Regions from separate parts of the Paenibacillus ilasis genome, predicted to be linked through region 2. Evidence: riboswitches for the same ligand, from Rfam matches in the RefSeq annotation. Region 2 holds a riboswitch; the other holds the start of a gene.
What was found. A riboswitch is a leader RNA that binds a small molecule or an ion and turns the genes downstream of it on or off. The one in region 2 is predicted to bind FMN.
Positions count from the first base shown of each region.

Region 1: it holds a riboswitch for FMN, as region 2 does, so the genes downstream of both, ribD (bifunctional diaminohydroxyphosphoribosylaminopyrimidine deaminase/5-amino-6-(5-phosphoribosylamino)uracil reductase RibD) here and ACETK5_RS25365 (DMT family transporter) in region 2, are expected to answer to the same signal.

Region 1 is NZ_JBHDJG010000001.1:3,785,537-3,791,878, forward strand. It holds gene ribH (6,7-dimethyl-8-ribityllumazine synthase) at 1-77, opposite strand, end outside; gene ACETK5_RS17090 (bifunctional 3,4-dihydroxy-2-butanone-4-phosphate synthase/GTP cyclohydrolase II) at 338-1,576, opposite strand; gene ribE (riboflavin synthase) at 1,622-2,290, opposite strand; gene ribD (bifunctional diaminohydroxyphosphoribosylaminopyrimidine deaminase/5-amino-6-(5-phosphoribosylamino)uracil reductase RibD) at 2,314-3,414, opposite strand; FMN riboswitch at 3,683-3,866, opposite strand; gene ACETK5_RS17105 (acyl-CoA thioesterase) at 4,069-4,470, shown strand; gene ACETK5_RS17110 (peptidylprolyl isomerase) at 4,537-4,968, opposite strand; gene lysA (diaminopimelate decarboxylase) at 5,176-6,342, opposite strand, start outside.
Region 2 is NZ_JBHDJG010000003.1:240,354-246,695, reverse strand. It holds gene ACETK5_RS25375 (choice-of-anchor I family protein) at 1-2,005, shown strand, start outside; gene ACETK5_RS25370 (hypothetical protein) at 2,169-2,540, shown strand; FMN riboswitch at 2,771-2,937, shown strand; gene ACETK5_RS25365 (DMT family transporter) at 3,073-4,053, shown strand; gene ACETK5_RS25360 (sigma-70 family RNA polymerase sigma factor) at 4,261-4,803, shown strand; gene ACETK5_RS25355 (hypothetical protein) at 4,833-5,867, shown strand.

The sequences.
Region 1 (6,342 bases), on a different contig from region 2:
AATTCGTTGAACCGACCTACGACGATACCGTACTTTAGACCCTCGGATACTAATTTACCTTCAAATATTGTTGCCATTGTTGGATGACTTCCTTTCGGTTTGGAGTTTATATAAGGTCTTGCAGTGATCATAGTAATTGCTGTGCATTTCAGTCGCTGCCGAATCAAACCGTTCTTCCGATCGCTGTTACTCCTGATTTCATGATCTATTTTCTGGAGGAAAGAAATCAGGAGTTAAAGGCGACCGCTACCGCTTCTCCAGCAGCATTCCGTCCTCTTTGCTGGGTCATTCCATGAGGCAAACCTCACCACATGATTGACCTTTTATTATTGGGTGATTAGTTGGTGCTCTCGTTTTGCTCGATATCGCTGAATTTCAGCATATGACCGAGCTTGGCTTGCTTGGTATGCAGGTAGCCCGTGTTATCCTCGTTCTCCGGCATCTGGATCGGAACGCGCTCGACAACCTCCAGGCCATAACCTTCGAGGCCTTTGATTTTGCGCGGATTGTTTGTCAGCAATCGGATCTTTCTGATCCCCAGATCCTTCAAGATCTGGGCTCCAATGCCGTAATCACGCAGATCCGCCGCAAAACCGAGCTTTAGATTGGCGTCCACGGTGTCGAGTCCCTCTTCCTGGAGCTTGTAGGCTTTCAGTTTGTTGATTAAGCCGATGCCCCGCCCCTCCTGGCGCATGTAAAGAAGAACGCCTCTACCCGCTTCATCGATTTGGCGGAGTGCCGCCTCGAATTGGGGACCGCAATCGCAGCGATGGGAGTGAAACACGTCTCCTGTCAGGCACTCGGAATGCACGCGCACGAGCACAGGCTCATTTCCATCGATCTCCCCTTTTACCAGGGCTACATGCTCTTTATTGTCCACGTCGTTGGTGTAGGCAACGGCCTGAAACACGCCAAAGTCGGTCGGCATCCGCACAGCCACCTCTCGCTGGACAAGCTTTTCTTTGTCATTGCGGTAATGAATCAGATCCTTGATGCTAATCAGCTTCAGATCATGCTTCTTCGCAATCTCCACGAGATCCGGCAGCCTGGCCATTGTGCCGTCTTCCTTGATCACTTCACAGATGACGCCGGCCGGATAGGAGCCGCTCAATCTAGCAAGATCGACAGCCGCTTCCGTATGTCCTGCCCGGCGCAGGACGCCTCCATCTTTTGCGATCAGCGGGAACATATGACCGGGTCTTCGGAAATCTGAGCCAGATGCACTCGAATCCAGTATACCTTTGACGGTTATGGACCGTTCATAGGCAGATATGCCTGTTGTGGTGTCCTTATGATCAATGGAAACCGTAAAGGCCGTTCCATGATAATCCGTATTTTGGGCAACCATCGGTTTGAGGTCGAGCTCCTGAGCTCTGGTCTGCGTCATGGGCAAACATACCAAACCTCGGCCTTCCGTGATCATAAAATTAATGACCTCCGGGGTTGCCTTGTCTGCTAATGCGATAAAATCGCCCTCATTCTCACGGTCTTCATCATCTACGACAATGACGACCTTGCCTTCCTTCAAATCGGTTAACGCCTCTTCGATTGTATGAAATGAAAAGCGCTCATCCATCGCTACTCCTCCTTCTTCTCATGGAGACCATATAAAGCACCTGGTTTAGGCAAATCCATGCTCCGCAAGATAATCCCTGCTGATTCCCGGTTTTGTCCCGCCTTGATTCCCTGCTCCTTGTGAGCCGTAATGCAGCAGGTGATCTACATATTTCCCTAAAATGTCGCATTCGATATTAATCGTATCGCCTGCTTTTTTATAAGCCAGCACCGTCTCCGCCAGCGTGTGGGGGATGATGGATACCGTAAAGGAGGAATCTGTTGTTTTGACAACGGTCAAGCTGATTCCATCCAGTGTGACGGAGCCTTTCGGAATGATATATTTGAATACGTCCCCATTCGCAGGTGCGATCTCGTATACCACGGCATTCTGATCTGCCTGTACGCTCCGTATGACGCCGACGCCATCCACATGCCCCTGAACGATATGGCCTCCAAATCTACCTCCGGCCGCCATCGCCCGTTCCAGATTTACCTTTCCGCCTGGCTGCAGCTCCTTAAGATTGGTATTTCTATAGGTTTCCGGCATCACGTCTACCGTAAATATACCTTTGTCAATGGATGTAGCTGTCAAACAGACGCCGTTAACGGATACGCTGTCCCCCAGCTTTAAATCATCCATGATCCGGCTAGCGGAAATACTGAGCAGCATGGCTTCGCCTTTCCGTCCGATACGCCTCATCTCGCCGATCTCCTCAACCAATCCAGTAAACACAGGCTTCCCTCCTTTCTTTCGCCTTATTTCCAGACCGGAATCCCGGTGACGTAAATATTGTCGCCCAGTCTTTCCGTCTCAAGTCCTGTCAGCATAATCGCTTGACCCATCTGTTCGTATCCGCTGAACATGTAATTTCCAGGCGCATCATACCCTCCGATAATCTTAGGGGCGATAAACTGGATGAGCCGATCCACCAGCTTCTGTTCCAGCATCGAGCCATTCAGCGTGCCGCCACCTTCCAGCAAAATGGAGGCAATCCCCATCTGTCCCAGCTTCGCCATCGCAGCCTTCAGATCCACACGCGGTCCTGGCCCGCAGGGGATAACCTGGGCTCCCAGCTCTTCCAGCCCGGTCCGCTTCGTCTCATCCGCCTGCTCCGTCGTCAAGATCCACGTCGGCGCCAATCCGTCTGTCACGACATGGCTGTCGAGCGGGATTCGCAAGCTGGAGTCCACAATGATCCTAACCGGATCCAGCCCGTCCACGCCAAGTCTCGTCGTCAGACTCGGATTATCGGCGATAACTGTAGACACGCCTACCATGATGCCTTGATGGCGATGACGCAGCGTATGCACAAGTGCTCTTGATTCTTCATTGGATATCCACTTGCTATCGCCGGTTTTCGAAGCGATTTTGCCGTCCAGCGTGCTGGCTGTTTTTAACGTTACGAAGGGCTGACCTGTCGTAATGAACTTAATGAAGGTTTCGTTCAAGCGAAGAGCACGCTCCTTAAGGACACCGGTCTCAACCCGGATTCCCGCTGCACGCAGCATTTGAATCCCTTTGCCCGCAACCAGAGGATTGGGGTCCTCGCAAGCAACAACCACTCGCTGAACACCCTCGGCAATCAGCCTCTCGCTGCAAGGCGGCGTTGTACCGTAGTGACTGCAGGGTTCCAGTGTCACGTACACCGTACTGCCCGCCGCTTTGCTGCCAGCCATATTCAGGGCATGAACCTCAGCATGCGGTGTTCCACGCTCCAAATGCGTTCCTACCCCTGCAAGCGCGCCATCCTTAACTATCACACAGCCGACAACCGGATTAATCCCGGTTTGACCCTGAGCACGTTCAGCAAGGTCCAGCGCAAGTGACATATAGAATTCATCGTTGACGATATCCATGCTAAACATGCTCCTTTCCCAACGTTCACATAAAAAAGCCCTGCCAAAGATTCGGGGGAATCCTTAACAGAGCTTGATGGAAGTTAATAATCGACACGCTAAATAACCGTCATGAATGCAGGTTTTGCTTATAACAAACAACTCAAATCCGTTACCGGCGACATCAAATCATCGCAAGTACAGGCTTGAACCGCATGTGAAAACCTGCACATAACGCATATCACGTTGTGCGCATAGACACAAATAGCACATGTTGCTTATGTGTCTTTCACTCCTTCTCCCATCCAGACTATACTGTCGGTCCCGGAATTTCACCAGGTCCACCGCATACGGTGTGCAACAGCACACGCATATCCGGGTCACGGACTAAGACGCAGCCATCTGCTTTCTAAAGCTCAATCACTGCGTTCATCACCGCCGGTAGGGAATTTCACCCTGCCCCGAAGGATTAAACATATGAAATTGTTTGATCTTATGAAGAATCTTATCACCACCTTTTGAAAATTGCAAGAAAAAACAACTAACTTTTTTAAAGTTTATAACTTAATACCAATATGTGTATTGGAAGTAGAAGGAGAATTCTCCTCCAAGGGAGAACAGTTTAAGTTGGGCAAACACGGGAGCAAGATAAAGTTAAAAAAGGAGCGCGTAACGATGAAAACTTCGCTGGACATTGTCGTCCGTCCTACGGAAATCGACGTCAACGGACATGTAAATAACGCCAAATACCTGGAATATCTGGAGTGGGGCCGTGAGGAATGGTACGAAGCAGGAGACCTTCAATATGATATGTTGAAACGGCTCGGGATCCAGACCGTTACCGTCAATATCAATATCAATTACCGCAAGGAGTGCGGCCAAGGCGAAAGGCTAACCGTCGTGACCGAACCGAAATCTATCGGTCGTACGAGTTATGTGCTGATTCAGACGATTTACAACGAAGAGGGAGAGCTTTGCGCGGATGCTGCCGTTACCAGTGTGGCGATGGATGTACTTACTCGTAGGAGCAGGCCTGTTCCGGAAGAGCTCCGCCAATTATTCCCTGCCCCTGCGTAATCCCTCCCCGAATAATCAAACAGGCTCACCCTTAAGGGTGAGCCTGTCCTGAACAGAAGCTGATTGTTATGCTTCGTATACTTCTACTTTTTCCATTTTGTCGCGGCCTTTGAATGCATCCACGTACTCCATGCCCTCTACAACTTTACCGAACACCGTATGCTGTCCGTCCAAATGCGGCTGCGGCTCGTAGCAAACATAGAACTGGCTTCCGCCCGTGTTGCGGCCGGCATGCGCCATGGCCAAGCTTCCACGCTCATGCTTGTTAGGGTTGATCTCGCAGTTAATTGTATAGCCAGGACCGCCGGTTCCCGTTCCCTGTGGGCAACCGCCTTGCGCCACGAACCCAGGGATTACGCGGTGGAACACAAGACCGTTATAAAAACCGGAGTTTGCCAATTTCTCAAAATTAGCTACCGTGTTCGGTGCATCATTCTCAAACAGGTCAAGCACAACCTCTTTGCCGTTCTCCAATGTGATCTTCGCCTTTTTAGCCATATGTGTTATCTCCTTCCGTTATTAGAACGCTTCACTCGATTTTTTTACAATGCATTGTATAGTTTACTATGAATTGAGCCCCGAAGCAAAGCGATCTTGTCCCCCGTTCACACATTCCATATCAAGTCCTGGGCAAGCCAAAGAGCCCTGACCGCTGCCGGAGGCAGTGGCGGGCCCTCTTGGATATTAGAGGCGTAAAACATCCGTTTAGCTCGTTACAGTTTCTTTCGTTACACTTGCCGGCACGACATCATGGCTGACGATGTCCGCAAGGGACTCACGGCGTACGACCAGATTGCTCTGTCCGTCCTTCACGAATACGACCGCAGGTTTACGGATCCGGTTGTAGTTGCTAGCCATGGAATAGTTGTATGCGCCTGTGCAGGATACAGCCAGCAAATCGCCTGTTGCTACCTTCGGAAGCTCCAGGTCCCAGATCAGCATATCTCCGCTCTCACAGCACTTGCCGGCAATGGATACCGTTTCTTCCGGCTTCTCATTAGCCCGGTTTGCGAGCAACGCTTCATATTTCGACTCGTACAGCGCCGGACGCGGGTTATCCGTCATTCCGCCGTCTACGGCAACGTATTTACGTACTCCGGGAATATCCTTGCTTGTGCCTACCGTGTAAAGGGTGGTGCCTGCGTCACCAACAATGCTCCGGCCCGGTTCCACCCATATTTCAGGAAGTTCGGAACCAAGGCCCGCAAAGTGGGTCTTCACGGCATCCGTGATCGCTTTTACATACTGGGATACTTGAAGCGGCGTATCTCCATCCACGTAACGGATACCGAAACCACCGCCCAGGTTCACAACCTTGAATACAACCCCCAAGCCTTCTTTAACGGAAGCCGCGAATTCAGCTACGCGCTGAACGGCCATCTGAAAGCCTTCCACCTCAAAAATCTGGGAGCCGATATGGGAATGAATGCCCATCAGATGAATATTCGCTTGAGCTTCGGCAAGCTTCACCGCTTCATAAGCTGAGCCGTTGCCGATATCGAAGCCAAATTTCGAATCCGTTTGGCCTGTTGAGATATACTCATGCGTATGAGCCTCAACACCCGGTGTCACGCGAAGCAAAATGTTGACCTTCCGGTTCTTCTCGGCAGCAATCGCTTGCAGCATATGAAGTTCAACTACGTTATCGACAACAAAACAGCCGATTTCCGCATCCAGCGCCATCTCAATCTCTTCCGGCGTTTTATTATTTCCGTGGAAATGAATCCGTTCTGCCGGGAATCCGGCCTCAAGTGCGGTGTACAGCTCTCCGTCGGAAACGACGTCAAGCGACATCCCTTCCTGGTCAGCCAATTGGCACATGGCCATCACGCAAAACGCTTTACTTGCATACGCGACTTGGAACTTCAAGCC
Region 2 (6,342 bases):
GGAATTGGAAGAGCTAATGAAGCAGGTTATCGGCACTGCAGGAGTGGCGCTTGATGGAAAACGCGAGAATGTCCGCTCCAAGGAGACAAACCTGGGCAATCTGATTGCGGATGGCATGCTGGCAAAAGCCAAAGAGCTGAAAAACGCCGATATTGCTCTCACCAATGGAGGAGGTATTCGCGCAGCCATTGATGAAGGTGAAATCACGATGGGCGAGCTGCGTACGGTGATGCCTTTTGGAAATACGCTGTTTGTCATGGACGTCACAGGACAGCAGCTGAAAGACGGACTGGACAACGGAATTAGCGGTGCCAAATTGGCGGATCTGCCAGGAAAATTCCCGCAAATCGCCGGGATGAAATTTAAATGGGATCCAAACGCTCCGGCAGGTGATAAAGTGTTCGATGTACAGATTATGAAGGATGGAAGCTACAAACCTTTGGTATTGACCGAATCGTACCGGATGGCAACAAACAGCTTTGTGGCCAAGGGCGGGGACGGATATAAATCCTTTGCCGAAGCGATTGCCGAAGGGAAATATAACGAGGATCTGGGTTATCCGGATTATGAAATCTTCATGGAATATGTGACCAAGCTGGGCGGAAAGGTTTCGCCGAAGGTGGAGGGAAGAATTACGGAGCAGAAGAAACCGGCGAATCCTGGCGACGGCTCCTCACCGGGATCAGGTTCAGGATCAGGTGGTTCGGGAGGCGGTTCTGTAACACCGCCGGTATCTCAGCCTAACACTCCTTCCTCGGGCGGAGACACATCATTGCCAATCGTAATGACAGGCAAGGATCTGATGATAGGCGCTGCAAGCGGAGCTGTGGACCACATTACGGTGAAGGAAGAGGCATGGCAGAAGGCAGTTGCCGGATTGTCTGCGAACGGGCAGCAGGAACTGATTATTCGGGCTCCGGAGTTGAACCGTGCCGCGGAGCTATCCCTTTCGGCAGCAGGTCTGAAGCAGGCCATGGAGCGGAATTCGAATGCGACCCTGGTGCTGGAGACTGCACTTGGTTCCTTCCGTCTTCCGATAACGGCTCTACATTTGGATGAGGCTTTGGAGCCGGCGCAGGGCTCCGGCAGCATCCAAGTGAAAATATCCATGACCCCGGTTGGCAGCAGGGTGGTGGATGCTATGACAAGCAAGGCAGCTTCCATGGGTGCCTCGATGGCAGCGAATGGAGCGCTTCAGTTTGGCGTAGCGGTTGGAGCACCAGGCGCAGAGCAAGAACTGAAGGATTTCGGGAAGCGTGTCATCAGCCGTATCCTGCCGCTGCCGGCAGGGAAAGCTCCGAATTTGGTCACTGCTGTAATCTATGACGCAGAAGCGGGAACCTTCCGATTTGTACCGGCTGCCGCGACGACATGGAACGGTAAACCGGCCATCGAAGTGAAGCATGCCGGAAACGCCATTTATGCACTCCTGCAGTACAAGAAAACCTTTACGGATCTGAACGGCCACTGGGCGAAAGCGGAAATTGAATCCATTTCCTCCAAGCTGCTCGTGAACGGAGTCAACGCTAACTCGTATGCACCGGGCAAGGTGATCACACGCGCCGAGTTTACGGCTATGCTGGTCCGCGCAATGGGACTTAGTCCAATCATCGAGAGCGGATCATTCAAGGATGTCCAGGATGACGCCGCGTACGCCGGCGAGATCGGCGCAGCGTCGCGTTACGGCTTGGTCGAGGGTGGCACCGGCGGTGACTTCTCGCCAAATGCTGGCATGACGCGGGCAGAAATGGCTGTGATGATCACCCGTGCTATGGATGCGGTAAGTCCGACAGACCTGCCGAATCAGGGTGCAAATGCCGCTACCGGATTCAAGGATCAGTCATCCATCCCTGCCTGGGCGGCTCCCCATGTAGCCAGTCTTACGGAGCAAGGCATCGTGCAGGGCGATGATCATGGTCATTTCGGAGCACTCGATTCGGTTACCCGCGCCCAAGCGGCACTTGTTCTGAAACGTACTTTGGCTGCATTGAAGTTTATGAACTAAGCGAAACAGGAATCCATTAGAAGTAAAAGACCGTCCTTAAGGTTGCTAAAACCTTAAGGGCGTTTTTTATACCAATGTAAATGGCGAGCGATTAAAGCGAAGTGCTCTGGTACCCGATAATATCTGTAAGTGATAGAATAACGATTGAGAAGGATGTGAGTTCATGCGCATTGAGTCTGCATATACATACTGGAGTCCTGTAAAACGGTTGAACGCTGAATCAGCCCAAGGAGGATTTGAACAGCTGCTCCAGAAGAGCACGAAGGAAGAAGAGGGCAAGGGAAAGCTGATAACCGTAAGGGAAGGCGGTTATTTGCGTCAGTATATGGTTCGGCCGGATGGAAGCAAAATGTTATTAAGCGAGACGAAGCAGTACGAGAGTGAATCCGCCGCCAGTTCATCAAACCTATCGTTGTCGTTGCCTCGGGCAGGCGGAGGAATGGGCCTTAACACCAAGGACGCCCTTGATCTGCTCTGCCTTCAAGCTGGGGTGGTCGGTACCCGTTCTAACTACAAGGTATTTGATATAACCTAAAATGAAAATGGCAGAAAAACATACTGGTAACAAATTGATACTTGCTGTATAATTCTCAGTAAGTCTTGGTTGAACGTGAGATTTTTCATTGTATTCCAGTCTAATTTCAATTATTTTGAAAATAGATGTATTTACATGAAAGGATTCATGCTATAATTTCAATACATCAACTAAGCTTATAGGAATTATCGGTCAATCAGAATATTGCATGACAAAAATAAAACATGAATATGGATCTTCGGGGTAAGGTGAAATTCCTAACCGGCGGTGATGGTTCGTTCCGGCGTGAACGAAACTCAGCCCGCGACTCGCTGCATGCTGGCACGAACAAGTATGCAGCGACTGACTTGGTGCAAATCCAAGGCCGACGGTAAAGTCCGGATGGGAGAAGATCAAAGATGAGTTTGCCGTGGATGCGAAATTTTCCATTCGGGCGCAGGCTTATTTGATCAGCCCCCGTAACGTCGACATATGTCGATGATGGGGGCTTTCTGCTAGTAAGACCTCCGTATTCAAGACAGGAGAGGGCAAGATGAGTAATATGAATACTGGAGTCAAGGTGAAACCCTTTGGTTCCGACGCACAGGCAAGTCGACGTTTTAAAGGAGGGTTTTGGCTCGTCGTATTGGGAGCCGCCCTGTGGGGCGTAGACCCGTTATTCCGGGTCATTCTGCTTAAAAATCTGACTTCGGCTCAGATCGTTTTGCTGGAACATATCATCATTTCTCTGATCGCAATCCCTGTATTGTGGAAGAACCGCGAGGAACTAAAAGGCCTTGGCTGGAATCATGTCGGCGCGCTGCTGTTTATATCCTGGGGCGGCTCGGCATTGGCTACCGTATTGTTTACGATGGGGCTGTCGAGCGGCAATCTGAATGCCGTCCTGCTGCTTCAGAAGCTGCAGCCGCTGTTTGCCATCATTCTGGCCAGCTTGCTTCTGAAAGAGAAGCTTCCGCGCCATTTCGGGATTCTGCTCATCATCGCTTTGGCGGGCACGTATTTACTGACCTTCGGTTTAACCTTGCCGATTGGCCATTGGAACGAGTTTATTCAAGTTGGCAGCCTCTTGTCCTTAGGCGCAGCAGCGCTGTGGGGCGGTTCAACCGTCATGGGGCGCCTGATGGTAGGCAAACTGAAATACGAGACGGTAACCTCACTGCGTTTCGTGCTGGCACTGCCGCTCCTGACCGTCATTACATGGAGCGAGGGGGCAACATGGAATATGCCAGCCTGGAATACCGGGGCATTTGCCTTGGTATCGCTGAACCTGATCGGCCAGGCATTGCTGCCCGGTCTCCTGAGCCTGCTGGTTTATTATAAAGGATTAACCACGACCAAAGCCTCTGTGGCAACACTTGCGGAATTGAGTTTTCCTATGGTTGGCGTGCTCATCAACTGGATTGTATTCCAGCAAATCGTGACAGGTCCTCAGCTTCTGGGATTCCTGCTGATCTGGATCGTGCTGTTTATCATATCCAGACAGCAATCCGAGGCTTCTCCACAATTACAGTAATTTCATTAGTGCTTGCAGATAAGCCGATCCGAATTGGATCGGTTTTTTTTGTCGTTACAAAGTTATTCCAATGGGCCTGCCTGGCGAAAGGATCATTTTTTCGAAAGATGTGTAGGGTTTTCGAAATTATAGGTGTCTTATATAGTAGCGCCTGATCTATGGCTTGGTTCAACCAGAGGAGACGGTTATTAAGGGGGGGGAGGATCCATGGAGGATCGAACATTGCTGGATGGGCTTGCGAGGAAAGATCCGCGATGTTTTGAAGCATTGGTTGACCGCTATTCACGCTACATAGCCGCGGTGGTCGCTAAGGTGGCAGGCGGGCGGTTTAATTCCTACGATGTGGAGGAAATAGCCGGTGATGTCCTCGTTAAGCTGTGGACAGACGGGCACAAAATCATCCTGCGCGGAGATAGTCTTAAGCCTTATCTGGCCATATCCGCGCGTAATCATACCTTGAATGCCTTGCGCAAAAGACAGCGGGTCATTGAATCCGAATTGGAGGATGATTCCGTATTTTGTCCCTCTGCGGAGGCATTGGCTATTCTCCGTCAGGAGAAGGAAACGATAAGCGGCATGGTGCAGGGGATGGGCGAACCGGATCGTGAAATCTTCATCCGCAGGTACTTCTATTTGGAGAAAGTCCGCGATATTGCAAGCAGGCTGAATATGCAGGAGAAAGCCGTCACCGCCCGAATCCGCCGGGCAAGGGACAGACTGCGCATTCATTATGAAACCGAGAACCCGTAGGATTTTCTATATGGACCGTGTCTATAGGAATGAAGCTTCAAATCGATAGCGAAAGGGGATGGATGCAAGTGAAGCGGCGAATTGTAGATATTATGGCCAATATCGACAATCAGGAGCTGGAGGATCTCCTCCTTACGGAGGAAGAGGAACGCGAGTTGACGCAGAGGATCGATATGGAACGAATCAAGAGCAATGCGATGAGCAAGATTCAAGAGGAGGAACCTATGGTGTACAAAAACAGGAAAGTGAAAAAATATAAAGCCAGTATTGTTATCGCTGCCGCGATGATCATGATACTTAGCACGACGGCTTTTGCGAGCCAATATATGGATAGCTTGAAGCAGTTCTTCGGTCAATCCGCGTCCATCGCGGAAGATGAACGATCCCCTATACAAGGAACGGATACTGTATCCGGGGTGACCATGAATGTTGAAGAAGGAGTTTATGTCGGCAACAGCGGTTATTTGGTGGTCAGCTTTACGAAAGAGGATGGTACGCCATTCCCCGCGGGTGTTTCGATACCCGGACTTGAGTTGAAAATGGAACATGATGTGAGTTATATGGTGGGACAGCAGCTTCTTGACGATAACAAAAAGCTTGTCGGCGTATTTGAGATGGATGCGGCGAATGATCTCGACGGGCTAAAAGCACGGATCACAGCCGATCAAATCACAGCGGCGGACGACACCCAAGCTGTTGAAGGGCCATGGGATGTTCAATTCACCATTTCTCCTGGCAAGCAAAGAGAGCAAAGCCTGAATCTGGCGATCGATGAGAATGAGGAGGCACTATCTCTCAGCACCATTAGTGTTTCTTCCATCGGTGTGGCTATCGAAGGCAAGCGTACCGACGGTGAGCTGGATAAACTACCGGAATATACGCCGGAGGTTAAGGTGATCGCTGCGGACGGATCCGAAATGATGCTTCGTGTTAGTTCGACCAGTACGACAAAGAGCGGGTTTCAGTGGCTGTATAATTTGGACAGCAAGAATAACCTCGTTTTTCTGGGAGATATGGACATCAAAAGCATCAGCATTGACGGCAACGTGACAGAGCTGAAGTAAATATAGAGGTGGCAGGGGGAAACCTCAAGGGGCAGAAGCGAAGACTTCTGCCCTTTATGCATGATGAAATACCTCAGTAGGAAAGGAATCCGAAAGCCGTGAGAGCAGTGGGCCAAAGCCTGAATGCCCTCTCGGCTTTTTTTTGAGGCTTGGGATGGGAATTTTATAAATGAGAGAAAAATGTATTGAAATTGTGGAAAACGTCCATTAAAATAAAACCAACTACCATACTAGTTATACTAGTATGGTGAAATATGACTCTCTACATAGGTGAGAGAAGCAGCTGGATCACTTTGTTAGTCTAACGTTCAAGATACGGGAGTCTATTTTTTAAACGAACATTGTAAGCGCTTAATATTGGAGGAGGGATTAATAGAAGGCGGGACATTACCCTGCCGTAACGGTTACAGCCTGCCTATAGCCACAATAAATGAAAGCGATTTCCTGGGTTTATTGAATGAAAGTAGATCATGAA